Allochromatium vinosum DSM 180: one gene and its partner. The protein of the gene in region 1 interacts with the protein of each later gene in a pairwise test. Links are inferred from orthologs where the notes say so. Each region holds a gene or a part of one and is shown on either strand. Other genes may lie near its edges. The genes, in order: uvrA and uvrB.

The links.
Region 2: the proteins of uvrA (region 1) and uvrB interact in binary tests that used the Escherichia coli proteins (3 or more experiments, as listed by UniProt). The link is inferred for Allochromatium vinosum DSM 180 from one-to-one orthologs.

Annotation. Positions count from the first base shown.
Region 1 is NC_013851.1:3,124,738-3,133,986, forward strand. The notes cover bases 5,907-9,249. They hold uvrA (excinuclease ABC subunit UvrA), read right to left. Parts: upstream 8,942-9,249; coding sequence 6,107-8,941; downstream 5,907-6,106. Other genes in these bases: hcp (hydroxylamine reductase), read right to left, coding at 5,907-5,915; mazG (nucleoside triphosphate pyrophosphohydrolase), read right to left, coding at 8,957-9,249. Also shown: 7-cyano-7-deazaguanine synthase QueC, read right to left, coding at 1-228; ALVIN_RS13805 (cytochrome b/b6 domain-containing protein), read left to right, coding at 246-944; ALVIN_RS13810 (c-type cytochrome), read right to left, coding at 1,086-1,550; ALVIN_RS13815 (hydrogenase maturation nickel metallochaperone HypA/HybF), read left to right, coding at 1,836-2,186; ALVIN_RS13820 (DEAD/DEAH box helicase), read left to right, coding at 2,383-3,699; ALVIN_RS13825 (RNA recognition motif domain-containing protein), read left to right, coding at 3,828-4,112; more of hcp, read right to left, coding at 4,287-5,906. UniProt on the Escherichia coli protein: The UvrABC repair system catalyzes the recognition and processing of DNA lesions. UvrA is an ATPase and a DNA-binding protein. A damage recognition complex composed of 2 UvrA and 2 UvrB subunits scans DNA for abnormalities.
Region 2 is NC_013851.1:418,893-427,726, reverse strand. Bases 2,198-5,125 are described here. They hold uvrB (excinuclease ABC subunit UvrB), read left to right. Parts: upstream 2,198-2,616; coding sequence 2,617-4,635; downstream 4,636-5,125. Other genes in these bases: ALVIN_RS01785 (glutaminyl-peptide cyclotransferase), read left to right, coding at 4,632-5,125; ALVIN_RS01795 (pyridoxal phosphate-dependent aminotransferase), read right to left, coding at 2,198-2,473. In the rest of the region: ALVIN_RS17455 (methyl-accepting chemotaxis protein), read left to right, coding at 1-1,000; more of ALVIN_RS01795, read right to left, coding at 1,283-2,197; more of ALVIN_RS01785, read left to right, coding at 5,126-5,387; sulfur globule structural protein SgpB, read right to left, coding at 5,454-5,828; ALVIN_RS16850 (uracil-DNA glycosylase), read right to left, coding at 6,055-7,050; ALVIN_RS01770 (2-isopropylmalate synthase), read right to left, coding at 7,061-8,611; ALVIN_RS01765 (DUF4160 domain-containing protein), read left to right, coding at 8,809-8,834. UniProt on the Escherichia coli protein: The UvrABC repair system catalyzes the recognition and processing of DNA lesions. A damage recognition complex composed of 2 UvrA and 2 UvrB subunits scans DNA for abnormalities.

The DNA of each region.
Region 1 (9,249 bases):
TTCGGCCACGCGCGCGGCGGCCTCCAGCTCGACGGCGTGACGCTGACCATAGCGGAAGGAGAGCGCGTGCGGCACGAAGCCCTCGGCGCGGGCGATGGCGAGCGCCGTGGTCGAATCCAGACCGCCGCTCAGAAGGACGACCGCCGGTTTCATCGCTCGACCTCGCGCACTGGAGCACGCGCGCACTTGGCGTCGACCGCCGGATTGGGCGACACTTTGGCCACCCATCCCTCTCTGGTATAGGAATGATGCAGGAACATCGAATCAAACTCTGGGATCTTCCGACCCGTCTCTTTCACTGGTTGCTGGTGGTGCTGGTGGTGTCCGCCTTCGCGACCGGGCTGACGGGCGGACGCTGGATCGACTGGCATGGCTGGATCGGACAGGCCATCTTCGGATTGATCATCTTTCGTCTCGTCTGGGGCTTCATCGGTTCGACCTATGCCCGCTTCAGCCAGTTCGTGCACGGCCCCAAGACCATGCTCGTCTATCTGCGCGGACGCTGGCACGGCATGGGGCACAATCCGCTGGGCGGGATCTCAGTGATGGTGCTGCTGGCGCTGATGCTGTTCCAGAGTCTGACCGGGCTCTTCGCCACCGACGACATCGCCTTCTCCGGGCCGCTCAAGTCACTGGTCTCCAGCGAGACGAGCGTCTGGCTCAGCAGTCTGCACCGTCAGGCCATCTGGATCATCGGTGGCTTCGTCGGCCTGCATGTGCTGGCGACACTTTTCCATACCTGGGTGCGTGGTGACAACCTGATCCGGCCCATGCTCACCGGTTACAAGATGACCCGCGAGCCGATGGCGCACTCGGCCAAGGGTGGTGGACTGCTCGCGTTCGTGCTGGCGCTCGCCATCACGGCCGGCGCGGTCTGGATCGCCAATGGCGGACTGCTGTCGCCTCCGCCACCCGCGCCGACGGGAAGCGTACCGGATTGGTGACGAACGCAAAAAGGCCGCCCGATTCTTCTTGGGCGGCCTTCTGCATGATCGGGTGCGGATCTCTAACGACGATTCCCCACCGAGTAAGCCGGCATCGCTACGCTCTGCCTGTCCCACTCTTTTCGGGAAATCGCCCCGGGATCACTTGGCCCGATACTTCTCGTGGCACGATTTGCACGCGGCGCCGACATCGCCGAAAGCGGTCTTGACCGCCTCGGCCTCACCGGTGGCGGCCACTTCAGCCAGCGTGTTGGCCGCACCGACGAACTCACGCGCAATCTTGCCGACGTCTTCCATGTTCTGGAAGAACTCGGGCTTCACGCGGGTCTTCACGTCGCCGACATTCTTGTCGGTGCCCGGACCATAGAGCGCGCCCATGCCGGAGTTGGCGATGGCGGCGATGACGTTGGCGGCGGCCTCGACCTGAGCGGCGTTGTATTCGCCCTCCAGGTTCGCCTTGATCTTGCCCATGTTCCAGCCCATGAATTCGTAGCCGGCCTGACGGGTCTCGATCTGCTCCTCGGGCGAGAGGCCGGCGGCGATGGCAGAGCTGGCGAGGCCAAGGGCCATGAGACCGGCGGCGGTGCTGGCTAACACGTGTTTCATCGGACAATCTCCGTTGTTGGTCGATGGATGTGGATGGAAAAGCTTGAGTCTGGCGCCATTCTTCCGAAGCAGCGCGGGAGGCGCTTAGATCGGGGCGACACCCGGATGGTTCAAGTCGAGAACCGGCAAGGGTGTCCGCAGTGTGGCACAGATGGCGCACAAAAGTTCCAACCCGGCCATCGGCCCGCCGCCGCGCGCCCCAGATTCGGCGTTTGACGACGAGGCGTTGGCGTCTGGGCGACATCAGTCTAGACTGCCCGCAACCAGGATGATAGCGAACCAAACATGCACGAACTCTCACTCTGTCAGGCGCTCATTGATCAGGTGACGAACATCGCCCGCGAGCATGGCGCAAGCCGTGTCGATCGCATCCGGCTCAAAGTCGGCCCGCTCGCCGGGGTCGAGCCGATGCTGCTGCAACAGGCCTATCCGCTCGCTGCCACCGGCACGCTTGCCGAAGACGCCGAACTCGTCATCGAGCCGGCCGAGATCCGGGTGCAGTGCAGCCTCTGCGGCGCCGAGACCGAGGCGCGGCCGAACCGGCTGCTGTGCGGAGCCTGCGGTGCTTTCCAGACCCGGCTGGTCAGTGGCGACGAACTGCTGCTCGAAAATCTCGAACTCACGATCCCCGATTGAACGGCGTCGAAAATAACGGTTGCATTCGCCGGGGATTCGCGTATGGTGGCAGCTCATACACCACGCGCCATCCGGTCGGCGCGGCCCGTCTCTCGGTTGATCTCCCGCCCAAGGCTCACCCGTCGCGACTCTCACGTACCCTACGCCTAGACCGGCCCAGACGAGTATTCCTGGGTAGGCCGACCCAGGAGCATTCATGTCGTTTTCCGCGCTCGGCCTCTCGGCCGAACTGCTGCGTGCGATCGCCGCGCAGGGCTACACTCAGCCCACGCCGATCCAATCCAAAGCCATTCCCGCCGTTCTGGCCCGCCGCGACGTACTCGCCGCCGCCCAGACCGGCACCGGCAAGACCGCTGCCTTCACCCTGCCGATGCTGCATCTGCTGAGTCAGTCCACCCAGCGTCAGCGTGCTCCGCGCGCCCTGGTCCTGACTCCAACCCGCGAACTCGCGGCCCAGGTCGGCGAAAGCGTCAGCACCTATGGTCAGCATCTGCCGTTGCGCGCACTCCAGATCTTCGGCGGCGTCGGCATGGTGCCCCAGACCACGGCGCTGCGTCGCGGCGTCGACATCCTGGTCGCCACGCCGGGCCGGCTGCTCGACCACGTCGGCCAGGGCCATGTCGACCTGTCCAAGATCGAATTCTTCGTCCTGGACGAAGCCGACCGCATGCTCGACATGGGCTTCATCCACGACATCCGCCGCGTGCTCAAGCTGCTGCCGTCCAAGCGCCAGAATCTGCTGTTCTCGGCCACCTATTCACGCGAGATCGAGCAACTGGCCATCGGCCTGCTGCACGACCCGCTGCGCATCGAAGTCGCTCCGCGCAACACCGCCGCCGAGACCGTGACCCAGGTGGTCCATCCGGTGGCGCGCGAAGCCAAGCGCTCGCTCCTTTCGCATCTGATCCTTCAGGGCGACTGGCAACAGGTGCTGATCTTCACCCGCACCAAGCACGGCGCCAACCGGCTGGCCGAACAGCTCGGACGCGACGGCATCACCGCCGCCGCCATCCACGGCAACAAGAGCCAGGGTGCCCGCACCCGCGCGCTCGCTGATTTCAAGAGCGGCGCCCTGCGCGCCCTGGTCGCGACCGACATCGCGGCGCGCGGACTCGATATCGACCGCCTGCCGCATGTGGTCAACTTCGAGTTGCCGAACGTACCCGAAGACTATGTACACCGTATCGGCCGCACCGGACGCGCCGGCTCGGACGGCACCGCCGTGTCGCTGATCAGCCCCGACGAACGCGGACTGCTGGCCGGTATCGAGCGTCTGCTCGGACGGCGCATCGACGTCCAGCGCATCGACGGCTTCGAAGAGCGCGGCTCGACCGACGAGACGCTCCAGGCCGATGCCCGGCGTCAGTCGCAGGCGCCGCGCAAGCATCACGCCCGCCCACGTTCCGACGGACGCGGCGAGCAGAGCGGCAATCGCGCCCAGACCCAGCATCCGCGCAGTCACGCCCGCAAGAGCGGACGCGGCGGCAGCTCGCGCCCACGCGCGACGGTTTGATGTAGGTTCGAGGACACAGTTTCGCGGAACGGCTCAGGCCGAACCGCCACCACTCCAGCCGGCGGGCGCATCGGCCGGCAGCGGAGCTCCTTTTAATCGATGCGCAGTTCCCCAAGAGACCGAGACTGATGAATATTTATGTTGGCAACCTGGCCTATAGCGTGACCCAAGACGATCTGCGCGAGGCTTTCGGTGCCTACGGCAATGTCGAGAGCGCGAACCTGATCACCGATAAGTTCACCGGTGATTCCAAGGGCTTCGCTTTCGTCGAAATGCCCAGCAATTCCGAGGCCGACGCGGCCATCAAGGGTCTGAACGAGACCCCGCTCAAGGGGCGTCCTCTGCGCGTCAACCAGGCCAAGCCGCGTTCCGATCGTCCGTCGCGTAGCGGCGGCGGTGGCTCGCGCTGGTAACAGCCGGGTCCGGCTCAGGCTGGACGACTGAAAAAGCCGCACTCGCCGGATGGTCTTGGACCGACGGCGGGTGCGGCTTTTTTGCGTCTGATACCTGGCTGGTTTGCAATCGGCGAAACAAGCGTGCGGCGAGTGAATCACGTGATTCACTCGCCTGTTCAGTGCCCTCTATATTCAGGCGGCGGCCATCATCGCCCGCACGTCCGCCTCGACCTCGCCGATCGGCTTGATGTCGAAGTTTTCGATCAGCACCTTGGCGACGTTCGGCGACAGGAAGGCCGGCAGGGTCGGCCCGAGCCGGATGTGCTTCACGCCCAGATGCAAGAGCGCCAGCAGCACGATGATCGCCTTCTGTTCGTACCAGGCGATGTCGTAGGAGATCGGCAGCTCGTTGATGTCGTCGAGTCCGAACGCCTCCTTGAGCTTCAAGGCGATATAGGCCAGCGAATAGGAGTCGTTGCACTGTCCGGCGTCGAGCAGGCGCGGGATGCCGCCGATGTCACCGAGATCGAGCTTGTTGTAGCGATACTTGGCACAGCCGGCGGTGAGGATCACGGCCTCCTTGGGCAGCGCCTTGGCCACATCGGTGTAATAGGAGCGCTGCTTGTGACGCCCGTCGCAGCCGCCCATGACGACGAAGCGCTTGATGGCGCCGGACTTGACGGCGTCGATCACCTTGTCGGCCAGCGCCATCACCTGCGCATGGGCGAAGCCGCCGACGATCTCGCCCTGCTCCAGTTCGGTCGGGGGCGCGCAGGTCTTGGCGCGCTCGATCAGCGGCGAGAAGTCCTTGACCCCACCCTCGGGACGGTCGGCGATGTGCATGGCACCCGGCCAGCCGGCCTGTCCGGTGGTGAAGATCCGATCGCGATAGCTGTCCTTGACCGGGGTGATGCAGTTGGTGGTCATCAGGATCGGGCCGTTGAAGGCCGCGAACTCCTTGTCCTGCTCCCACCAGGCGCCGCCATAGTTGCCGACGAAGTGCGCGTACTTCTTGAACGCCGGATAGTAGTGCGCCGGCAGCATCTCGCTGTGGGTGTAGACGTCGATGCCGGTGCCCTCGGTCTGCTTGAGCAGCTCCTCCATGTCCTTGAGGTCGTGACCCGAGATGAGGATGCCGGGATTGTGGCGCACACCGAGATTGACTGTGGTGATCTCGGGGTGGCCGTAGGTCGTGGTATTGGCCTCGTCGAGCAGCGCCATGGCGGTCACGCCGAACTCGCCGCACTTGAGCACCCAGCCGATCAGCGCTTGGATGTCGGATTCGGTCAGGCTGGCGGCCAGGGCGGAAACCATGAAGTCATAGATCTCGGCCTTCTCGAAACCGAGCACGGCGGCATGATCGGCGTAGGCGGCCATGCCTTTGAGACCATAGACCAGGAGTTCATGCAACGAGCGCACGTCCTCGTTGGTTTGCGACAGCACGCCGACGACCAGCGCCTTGGCCTCGTATTGATCGGGGGTGCCGGTCCAGTTGACGGCATCCAGATCACTGGAATAGCCAATGGTGGCCTTGAGCGCATCGCGGCGGGCGATGATGGCCTGGATTCTCGCTTCCAGGCGCGCATCGTCGAAATTGGCGTTGGTGATGGTCACGAACAGCGCTTCGGCGACGAAACGCCCCACACCCGGATCGGGCGTGCCCTGCCTGGCCGCGTCCTCGGCGACGACCGCCAGTCCCTTGAGCAGATAGACCAGCAGATCCTGCAAATGGGCGGTCTTGGAATGCTTGCCGCAGACACCCTTGGTGGTGCAGCCAAAACCCTTGGATGCTTCTTCGCACTGGAAACAGAACATACTCATGGCAGACTCGCTCTCGCTTCGGATCAACAGGATCGTTCGATGGCGCGAGCATGTCATCTCGCGACATCGGACGACTTGATGTGAGTCAAGCGGCGAGCGCCAGGAGGAGGCAATGCTGCACAGCCCCCCTGGATCGCCAGACGATACGGGGCAAGGGCCAAAGCCTGTCGCAGACTGTCAGAGATGCGCTCCTAACAATTGGATAGCCACCGCTCCAACAGTGGCCGCAGAAAGCGCCCGGTATGGGACCGCTCGTCGCTGGCGATGGTCTCGGGCGTACCGACCGCGACCACCTGCCCGCCCCGGTCGCCCCCCTCCGGCCCCAGATCGATGATCCAGTCGGCGGTCTTGATGACGTCGAGATTGTGCTCGATCACCACCACGGTGTTGCCCTGGTCGCGCAGTCGATGCAGCACTTCGAGCAGATGCTTGACGTCGTGGAAGTGCAGCCCGGTGGTCGGCTCGTCGAGGATGTAGAGGGTGCGCCCGGTGTCGCGCTTGGAGAGTTCGCGGCTGAGCTTGACGCGCTGCGCCTCGCCGCCCGAGAGCGTGGTCGCGCTCTGGCCGAGCTGGACATAGGACAGACCCACGTCCATCAGCGTCTGGAGCTTGCGCGCGATCACCGGCACCGGGGCGAAGAAGTCGAGCGCCTCCTCGACGGTCAGATTCAGCACCTCGTCGATGGATTTGCCTTTGTAGCGGATCTCCAGCGTCTCGCGGTTGTAGCGCCGCCCGCGACAGACCTCGCACTGCACATGCACGTCGGGCAGGAAGTGCATCTCGACCCGGATCACGCCGTCGCCCTTGCACGCCTCGCAACGCCCGCCCTTGACGTTGAAGCTGAAGCGCCCGGCGTCATAGCCGCGCGAGCGTGCCTCGGGGACGGCGGCGAACAGGTCGCGCACCTGGTTGAACAGCCCGGTGTAGGTCGCCGGATTGGAGCGCGGCGTGCGGCCGATGGGACTCTGATCGATGTCGACCACCTTGTCGAACTGCTCCAGTCCCTCGATGGCCGTATGTGGCGCGGGCGTGAGGCTGGCGCCGTTGAAGTGACGCGCGACCACCGGAAACAGGGTGTCGTTGATCAGGGTCGACTTGCCTGAGCCCGAGACGCCGGTGATGCAGCAGAGCGTACCGACGGGGATCGAGACATCGATCGCGCGCAGGTTGTGACCGCTCGCCCCCAGGATGCGCAACTGGCGTGCGGGGTCGTTGGGCGTGCGCCGGGCGGGGATCTCGATGCGCAGCTCGCCGGACAGATAGCGTCCGGTCAATGAGGCCGGGTTGGAGGCGATCTCATCCGCCGTGCCCTGAGCGACAATCTCGCCGCCATGCGCGCCGGCGCCCGGTCCCAGATCCACCACCCAGTCGGCGGTGCGGATCGCCTCCTCGTCGTGCTCGACCACGATCACGGTGTTGCCCAGGTCGCGCAGATGGGTGAGCGTCTTCAGGAGCCGCGCATTGTCGCGCTGGTGCAGTCCGATCGAGGGTTCGTCGAGGATGTACATGACCCCGACCAGCCCGGCCCCGATCTGGCTGGCGAGCCGGATGCGCTGGGCCTCACCGCCCGAGAGCGTCTCAGCGCTGCGTTCGAGCGTCAAATAGTCGAGTCCGACGTCGACCAGGAAGCGCAACCGGGTGGCGATCTCGGTGATGACCGGGGCGCCGATCGCGCCACGCTGGCCCGGCAGTTCCAATGTCTCGAACAGACGCAGCGACTCGCCGACCGGCAGGCCCGAGATCGCCGGCAGGTTGTGCCCGCCGATGAACACATGACGCGCGGCTTCGTTCAGGCGCGTGCCCCGGCAGGCCGGACAGGGTCGCTGCGAGAGATAGCGCGCCAGCTCTTCGCGCACCGTGTTGGACTCGGTCTCGCGATAGCGCCGTTCCATGTTGCGCAGGATGCCCTCGAACACCTGCGGCTTGGGACTGCCCTTGGCGTGCGGCAGCTTGAGCCGGATCTTCTCGTCGCCGCTGCCGTAGAGGACCACGGCGCGCACCGGCTCGGGCAGTTCGATCCAGGGGATCTCGACATCGAAGCCATAATGCTCGCCGAGCGAGCGGATCAGTTGGAAGTAATAGGCGTTGCGCCGATCCCAGCCGCGCACCGCGCCGCCGGCCAGACTCAGTTCCGGATGCATCACCACCTTGCCGGGATCAAAGAAGGGCTCCACGCCCAGCCCGTCGCAGGTCGGACAGGCGCCGGCCGGATTGTTGAACGAGAACAGACGCGGCTCCAGCTCCGGCAGACTGTAGCCGCAGAGCGGACAGGCGAATTTGGACGAAAAGGTCAGCTCGGGACGCTCGGGTTCATCAATCCAGCCGACCTGGACGAGGCCGCCGGAGAGGTTGAGCGCGGTCTCGAACGATTCGGCCAGACGCAGCGCCAGATCGGCGCGCACCCGGAAGCGGTCGACGACGACCGCGATGTCGTGCTTCTTCTTCGGGTCCAGCTCGGGCGGCGCGTCCAGCTCATACAAGTGCCCATCGATGCGGGCGCGCACGAAACCCTGGGCGTGCAGCTCACCGAGCAGGCGCTGATACTCGCCCTTGCGCGCCGCGACCACGGGCGCGAGCAGCATCAGCTTCTCGCCCTCGGGCAGCGCCAGCACCCGGTCGACCATCTGGCTGATGGTCTGGGCGTCGAGCGGCTCGCCATGAGTGGGGCAACACGGCTGACCGACGCGCGCGAACAGCAGGCGCAGATAGTCGTGGATCTCGGTGATGGTGCCGACGGTGGAGCGCGGATTGTGCGAGGTGGTCTTCTGCTCGATGGCGATCGCCGGGGACAGCCCCTCGACATGGTCGATGTCGGGCTTCTCCATCATCGACAAAAACTGACGCGCATAGGCCGACAGCGACTCGACATAGCGCCGCTGTCCCTCGGCATAGAGGGTGTCGAAGGCGAGCGAGGACTTGCCCGAGCCGGACAGCCCGGTCAGCACGATCAGGCGCTCGCGCGGCAGATCCAGGTCGATGTTCTTGAGATTGTGGGTGCGCGCACCGCGCAGTCGGATCATTTGCATGAAACAGCCCCGTGCTCAGACCTGACGCTCGGCGGCCTTGGCCAGTGTCCAGTGACGTTCCATCGCTTCGCGGGTCTCCAGGCTCGGTTCGAGCCCTTGGTCGCGCAGCCCGCACTCGACCTGGGCGAAGCGACGCTCGAAGCGCTGATTGGCGGCGCGCAAGGCCTGTTCGGCGTCCACGCCCATATGACGGGCCAGATTGACGCAGGAGAACAGCAGATCACCGATTTCGTGGACGCGCTCGGTCTGATCGGCGTGCTCGGCCAGGGTCGCGCGACACTCGGCGAGTTCTTCCTCGACTTTGTCGA
Region 2 (8,834 bases), 2.7 Mb from region 1 along the record:
CGCCCGCCGTCTCAACCGCGGTATCAGTCGGGCCGTCAGCGTCATCCAGAACATCGCAGACGATCACGATCTCACCCTGCGTCTCGACGTCAGCGGCAAGGACGAGCTGGCCCGGATGGGCGAGCATCTCAACAGCATGCTGGACAGCGTGGCCCGAGTGATCCTCCAGTGTCAGCGCACCATCGATGACCTGAGCCAGACGCTGGCACAGCTCTCGGCCAATGCAGAGCAAACCTCGGTCGGCGGCCGCCATCAGCTCAGCGAGGCCGATCAGCTCGCCACGGCCATCACCCAGATGGTGGCGACCGTCGAGGAGATCGCCCGCAACACCGAGACAGCCGCCGACCGGACACACCGGGCGAGCCTCCATGCCCAGCAGGGGCGGGTCCAAGTCGATACGACCATTCAGCGCATCGACACCCTGGCCACCCGTCTGGCCGGCTCCACCCAGGCGGCGGACGAACTGGTGCAGAGTTCGACCACCATCGGCTCAGTGCTGGACGTCATTCGCGGCATTGCCGAACAGACCAATCTGCTGGCCCTGAATGCCGCGATCGAAGCCGCCCGCGCGGGTGAACAGGGACGCGGCTTTGCCGTCGTCGCCGGTGAGGTACGAACCCTCGCCATGCGCACCCGGACGGCGACCGAGGAGATCGGCGGCATCATCAGCGCGCTCCAGCAGAAGACCGGAACCATCGTCTCCCTGATCCAGGAGTGTCGCGAAGAAGGACTCGCCGGTTCGGCCCAAGCCAACGAGGCGGGCGCTTTTCTCCAGCGCATCACCGAAGACATGGCCGGCGTCCAGGAGATGAGCACGCAGATTGCCGCCGCCGTTCAGGAGCAGACGCATGTGGCGACGGAGATCAACCGCAATATCGTCGCCATCCGCGATATCGCCGACCACACCGCCTCGGCTGCTGACGCCAATGCCAGCACCTCGACCCAGATCGCCCAGAGCGCCACGGAACTCGCACATAGCATCAGTCGCTTCCGATGCTAGAGCTGCGTCAGCGATGCTTGTCGTACACCGCAATCTCTTCAAGCGGCTCTACATCTCAAACTGTGGAAGATCCGGCAACGTCCCGGACATGCGCCGGAGTCCAGCGATCAGGCAGGCAAAAAAATCCCTGCCTCCGCAAGAAGGCAGGGATTTCTTCTACTTATATGGCTCCCTGGGACGGGCTCGAACCGCCGACCTAGTGATTAACAGTCACCCGCTCTACCGACTGAGCTACCAGGGAAAGTCATGAGCCGCGCATGGTAGTGCCCGACCCGACCCGCGTCAAGCGTTTTTTACTGCCTGCTCGATCCGATCCAACGCCCGTTCCAGCGTCTCGCGGCTGGTGGCGATCGACAACCGCATATACCCGCCCAACCCGAACGCCGACCCAGGCACCACCGCCACGCCCGCCTTCTCGATCAGATATTCGCCCAGCTCCAGATCGTTGTTCACCCCTTCCAGACGTTCGATCAGCTTCTGCACCTTCGGAAATACATAGAACGTCCCATCGGTCGGCAGACACTCGATGCCCGGAATCTGGTTGAGCCGCTCGACCACGAAATCGTGCCGCTCCATGAACGCCTTGAGCATCACCCCGATGCACTCCTGCGGCCCGTCCAGCGCCACCTGCGCCGCCACCTGCGAGATCGACGTCGGATTGGACGTACTCTGCGACTGGATGGTGTTCATCGCCTTGATGATGTGCGCCGGCCCAGCCGCATAGCCGATCCGCCAGCCCGTCATCGAATACGCCTTCGACACCCCGTTCAGCACCAGCGTGCGCGGCGCCAGATCCGGACAGGCATTCAAAATGTTCACGAAAGGCGCCGAACTCCAACGGATATGCTCATACATATCGTCGGTCGCAATGATCACCTTCGGGAAATCACGCAACACCTCACCGAGCGCCTCCAGCTCCTCACGGCTGTACGCCATCCCGGTCGGATTGGACGGACTGTTGATGACCACCAGCCGCGTCTTCTCGTTCATCGCCCCCTTGAGCTGGGCCGGGGTGATCTTGAACGACTGCGCTGCGCCCGCCTGCACGAACACAGGCAGGCCGCCGGCCAGCAGCACCATGTCCGGATAGGACACCCAATAGGGTGCCGGAATCACCACCTCGTCACCCGGATCGAGCAGCGCCTGCGCCAGATTGAAGAAACTCTGCTTGCCGCCGCACGAGACCAGGATCTGATTCGGCGCATAGTCCAGCCCGTTCTCGCGCTGGAACTTGGCGATGATGGCGCGCTTGAGATCCGGCGTGCCGTCGACGGCGGTGTATTTGGTGAAGCCGGACTCGATGGCGCGGATGGCGGCGGCCTTGATGTGCTCGGGGGTATCGAAATCCGGCTCCCCGACGCCGAGTCCGATCACATCCTTACCCTCGGCACGGAGCGCGGCGGCGCGGGCGGTGATGGCAAGGGTCGCGGACGGCTTGACGGCCTGGACGCGGGCAGCGAGCTTGGTGGTCATGGACGAAAGTACCTGGATGGCCCTGATGGCTGGATTCGTGGTTGGAGGCCCACAATAATAGCGAATCGTCCGCTGTCCGACACTCGAATCGAACGCCCCTCCCCCACCTGCGCCCGCTGTGCGCATCCCCGAGGTTTCCCGGCATGTCCAACCCGTCCAGTCCCGCCTTCGAACTCGTCAGCCCCTTCGCCCCGGCCGGCGACCAGCCCGAAGCCATCCGCCGTCTGGTCGAGGGCCTGAACGACGGCGAGGCCGGCCTGACCCTGCTCGGCGTGACCGGCTCGGGCAAAACCTTCACCATCGCCAACGTCATCGCCCAGGTCCAGCGTCCGGCCCTGATCCTCGCACCCAACAAGACGCTGGCCGCCCAGCTCTATGGCGAGATGCGCGAGTTCTTCCCGCGCAACGCGGTGGAGTATTTCGTCTCCTATTACGACTACTACCAGCCCGAAGCCTATGTCCCGGCGACCGACACCTATATCGAGAAGGACGCCGCGATCAACGAGCACATCGAACAGATGCGCCTCTCAGCGACCAAGGCGCTGCTGGAACGGCGCGACGTCATCATCGTCGCCACCGTCTCGTCGATCTACGGTCTGGGCGATCCCGAGGCCTATCTGAAGATGGTGCTGATCCTCAAGCGCGGCGAGCGCATCGACCAGCGCGCCATCCTGCGCCGGCTCGCCGAGCTGCAATACACCCGCAACGAGATCGAGCTGTCGCGCGGCGCCTATCGCGTGCGCGGCGACGTGATCGACATCCATCCGGCCGAGTCCGACGACGAGGCGCTGCGCATCGCCCTGTTCGACGACGAGATCGAGACGCTGTCGCTGTTCGATCCGCTCACCGGCGAGGTGCGGCGGCAGGTCTCGCGCTACACGGTGTTCCCAAAGACCCACTATGCCACCCCGCGCGAGACCATTCTGAAGGCCATCGATCTCATCAAACCGGAACTCAGGGAGCGGCTCGACTGGCTGCGCGCCAACGACAAGCTGGTCGAGGCCCAGCGGCTCGAACAGCGCACATTGTTCGATCTGGAGATGATGCTGGAGGTCGGCTACTGCCAGGGCATCGAGAACTACAGCCGCTATCTCTCCGGACGCCAACCCGGCGAGCCGCCGCCGACCCTGTACGACTATCTGCCGCCCGATGCGATCCTCGTCATCGACGAGAGCCATGTCACCGTGCCCCAGCTCGGCGGCATGTATCGCGGCGACCGCTCGCGCAAGGAGAATCTGGTCAACTACGGTTTCCGGCTGCCCTCGGCGCTTGACAACCGCCCGCTCCAGTTCGAGGAGTTCCAGTCACGCCAGCCGCAGACCATCTATGTCTCGGCCACGCCGCGCGCCTTCGAGATCGAGCACTCGGGCGCGGTCATCGAACAGGTGGTGCGCCCGACCGGGCTGGTCGATCCCGAGGTCGAGGTGCGCCCGGCGCTCAGTCAGGTCGACGACCTGCTGTCCGAGATCGGCCCGCGCGTGGCCGCCGACGAGCGGGTGCTGGTGACGACGCTCACCAAGCGCATGGCTGAGGATCTGACCGAGTATCTCGACGAGCACGGCGTCAAGGTGCGCTATCTGCATTCGGACATCGACACCGTCGAGCGGGTCGAGATCATCCGCGATCTGCGGCTCGGCGCCTTCGACGTGCTGGTCGGCATCAATCTGCTGCGCGAGGGGCTGGACATGCCCGAGGTGTCGCTGGTGGCGATCCTGGATGCCGACAAGGAGGGGTTTCTGCGCTCGACCGATTCGCTGATCCAAACCATCGGCCGCGCGGCGCGCAACGCCAACGGCAAGGCGATCCTCTATGCCGACCGGATCACCGGCTCAATGCAGCGCGCGATCGAGGAGAGCGAGCGGCGCCGCGCCAAGCAGATCGCGGCGAACGAAGCCCAGGGCATCACACCCCAGACCATCCGCAAGGCGGTTGCCGACATCCTGGAAGCCCACACGCCCGGCGCACCGATGAAGGCCCGCGAATACGCCAGGGTCGCCGAGCAGGTGGCCGAGTACGGTCGTCTGACGCCCCAGCAGATGGCCAAGCGTCTCAAGACGCTGGAAAAGCAGATGTACCAGCACGCTAAGAATCTGGAGTTCGAGGAGGCGGCGGCGATTCGCGACCAGATCCGCGAGTTGCAGGCGCGAGGACTGGCCGCATGAAGTCGGGACTCGGTTTGGTCGCGCTGTTGATGCTGTGGTGTGGTGTCGCTTTAGCCGACTCAGCGCCGGTACTCGGCTATCGGGTGGTAGCGAGCTATCCGCACGACTCGAGCGCCTTCACCCAGGGCTTGATCTTCATCGACGGCACGCTCTACGAGAGCACCGGCAACTATGGCCGTTCGACCTTGCGCCGGGTCGATCTGGAAACCGGGCGCGTGGAGCAGGACATCCGGCTCGCCCCCAATCTGTTCGGCGAGGGCCTCACGGATTGGCGCGGACGCCTGGTGCAACTGACCTGGCGCGAACGGCTCGGGATCATCTACGACGCCAAGACCTTCGAGCGACTGGAAACCTTCAGCTATACCGGCGAAGGCTGGGGTCTGACCCAGGATGGACAGCACTGGATCATGAGCGACGGTACGGACGAGCTACGGTTTCTCGATCCCGAGACCCGGAACGTCGTGCGACGGGTGAAGGTCCGCGCCGGTAAGCGCCCGGTGCACAGGCTCAACGAACTGGAATACATCAATGGCGCCATCTGGGCCAACGTCTGGCGCAGTGATCATCTGGTGCAAATCGCACCCGACAGCGGCCAGGTGACAGCCGTGGTCGATCTGACGACGCTCTATCCATCCAGCGAGCGAGTGGGGCCAGAAGCGGTGATGAACGGCATTGCTCATGACGCCGCGACAGGTCGGCTGTTCGTCACAGGCAAGCACTGGCCCCGACTCTACGAAATCGTGATCGAATAGCGAAGCCCTGAAACGAAAGAAGCCAGGCAGAGCGCCTGGCTTCTTTCCCCGACTTAGATGTCGCGCTTACTTGGACTCGGACTGAGCCGGAGCCGCAGGAGCGACCGGTGCGCCGTAAGGTGCGCCATAGGGGAAGGCGTAGGGAGCGCCATACGCGCCGTAGGGAGCGCCGTAGCCGCCGTAGTAGGGATAGCCGTAACCATAGTAGGGGTTACCGTAGCCATAACCGCGACCGTAGCCGTTACCGCGACCATAGCCGCGACCGCCCCCGCTCATGCTCATGTTGAAGTCGCCGTAGCCGTCGCCGAACATGTCATTCATCCAGTCGCCCATGCCCGAGCCGTAGCCCGGACCGCCCCAGCCCGGACCCCACCAGGCGGAAGCGGAAGCGGAAGCACCAAGAAGGGCGGCGACGGCAGCAGCGGTAGCAAGCTTTTTCATCTGTTCTCTCCGATCATTTTGTCGTTGGCAGCAAGCGTGGCCAGCACTGCATCGACCACGGGGAAGAGTGTATATTAGAAAATAATTAAATAAGAAATCTTATTTAACGATCGCAACCATAAAAATCATAGGCAAAGCTGATCGAGATGTCCAGCCACTCGTTTCGTGTGGCATTGTTCGAAAAGTAACCGCGCGATTCAAGACACACCCGCCACCGCCCGTCGGGTCACAGCCGCCGCCAGACCTCGGTCAGATCGTCCCACGCCTTGGCCTTCTGCTCGGGAGAGCGTAGCAGATAGGCCGGATGATAGGTCACGCGCAGCGGGATATGTGCCGGACCATAGTCGAACCACTGTCCACGCAGTCGACCGACCGGGGTATCCGTCTTCAGCAGTTGCTGCGCCGAGATCCGTCCCACCGAGAGGATGACCCTGGGTTCGATCAGGGCCACCTGACGGTGCAGATAGGCTTGGCAGGCCAGCGCCTCGTCCGGCTTGGGATCGCGATTGCCGGGCGGACGGCACTTGAGCACATTGGCGATGTAGACCTGTTCGCGGCTGAAGCCGATCGCCGCCAGCATCCGGGTCAGCAACTGGCCGGCCCGCCCGACGAAGGGTTCGCCCTGGCGGTCCTCGTCGGCGCCCGGCGCCTCGCCGATGATCATCAGATCCGCGCGCCGGTCGCCGACGCCGAAGACGGTCTTGGTGCGTGTCTCCCAGAGTCGGCAGGCGCGGCAGCCGCGCACGGCGGCGTCCAGCGCGTCCCAGTCCATGCGCTCGATCGGGTTCACCGCCTCGGCCTCGGACGCGGGCGGATGGCCCATGGCGTCCCATTCATCCATCAGCGACGGTGAATACTCGGGCGTCTCGTCCCAGTCGGGAAATGGCCAGGACTCTGGCTCGGCTGAGGGCGCGTCAGCCAGGGTGGATGGCGCCTCGCGAGCTGCGGACGCGGGCGCCGGTCGTGCCGCAGTTTCAACCGTCATCGGTGCCGGCTCGACCGGGGCGGACGCACGGGGCGTCGACTCAGCGACAACTCGCGGCGGTGTTCCCGAGGCGTCGAGAAGCGGCAACGCGGTCGCGGACGGCACCGAGTCGCCGGACTCGGCGGCTCGCGAATCAGACATCGCCACCCAGGGCGAACGCAGCGCCCAGACGCTCACGCCCATGGCCTCCAGATAGGCCAAGCGCCGTTCCTCATCGAGCGGCGGACGCTCGACCATTGCGCGCCCCTCAGACATCGGCCGCCTGCGGATGGGCGCGCTCGGCCGGATGCAGGATCTTGTTGCAGGCGTTGATATACGCCTTGGCCGAGGCGACCAGGATGTCGGTATCCGCGCCCTGGCCGTTGACGATGCGCCCGCCCTTCTCCAGCCGTACCGTCACCTCGCCCTGCGCATCTGTGCCGCTGGTGATGGCGTTGACCGAGTAGAGTTTGAGTGTGGAACCGGTCTGAACCAGGCTTTCGATCGCCTTGAAGGTTGCATCGACCGGACCGCCGCCGGTGGCGGTGCCGGAACGCTCCTGACCATCGACGGCCAGCACCAGAGCCGCGCTCGGCGTCTCACCGGTCTCGGAGCAGACGCGCATCGACACCAGCTTGACGCGCTCGTTGGCCGTCTCCAGCGTGGTCTCGGTCACCAGGGCCTGCAAGTCTTCGTCGAAGATCTCGTGCTTCTTGTCGGCCAGATCCTTGAATCGCGCAAAGGCCGCGTTCAAGTCTTCCTCCGAGTTCATCACCACGCCCAGCTCCTGCAAGCGCGCGCGGAAGGCATTACGACCCGAGTGTTTGCCGAGCACCATGCGGTTCTCGCTCCAGCCGACGTCCTGGGCGCGCATGATCTCGTAGGTCTCGCGATGCTTGAGCACGCCGTCCTGATGGATGCCCGACTCGTGCGCGAAGGCGTTGGCCCCGACGACCGCCTTGTTCGGCTGGACCGCAAAGCCGGTGATGCCCGAGACCAGCCGCGAACAGTTCATGATCTGGGTGGTGTCGAGCCGGGTGTCGCAGTCGAACAGATCCTGACGGGTACGCACCGTCATCACGATCTCTTCCAGCGCCGCGTTGCCCGCGCGCTCGCCGAGTCCGTTGATGGTGCACTCGACCTGACGCGCCCCGTTGCGCACGGCGGCGAGCGAGTTGGCCACGGCCAGCCCCAGATCGTTGTGACAGTGGACCGAGAAGATCGCCTTGTCCGCATTCGGGATGCGCGCGCGCAGGGTGGCGATGAGCGAACCGAACTGATCCGGGATGTTGTAGCCGACCGTATCCGGGATGTTCAGGGTTCGGGCGCCGGCGTCGATCACCGCTTCCAGAATCCGACACAGGAAATCGATCTCGGAGCGTCCGGCGTCCTCGGGCGAGAACTCGACGTCGTCGGTCAGATTGCGCGCGCGCTTGACGGCATAGACGGCCTGCTCCAGCACCTGATCCGGACTCATGCGCAGCTTCTTCTCCATATGGATGGGCGAAGTGGCGATGAAGGTATGGATACGCCCGGCATTGGCGTTCTTGAGCGCCTCGCCCGCGCGGTCGATGTCGGCATCCAGCGCGCGCGCCAGACCACAGACCCGGCTGTCCTTGACCGCCTCGGCCACGGCCTTGACCGCCTCGAAGTCGCCGGGGCTGGCGATCGGAAAGCCGGCCTCGATGACATCGACCCGCAGCTTTTCGAGCGCCTTGGCGATGCGCACCTTCTCGTCGCGCGTCATCGAGGCGCCTGGGCTCTGCTCGCCGTCGCGCAGCGTGGTATCGAAGATGATCAGATGGTCTTTGGCGCTCATGATGGGTCTCTGTGATCCGTGATCGGCATTGGCGTGAGTCTGGGGCTTATTTTAGGCGATCCCTGCAAGCAAGCGCTTGAGTCCGGCCCGGTTTGCTGCTAATCGTGCCGCATTCGCCGCCAGGGGCCAACCACGACATCCAGCGCCTGCCGCCCGAATCGATTGAATTAGAGCAATCATTGCACTAATCTAGCTCGATGAGCACGCTTCAGCGTTTCAACGA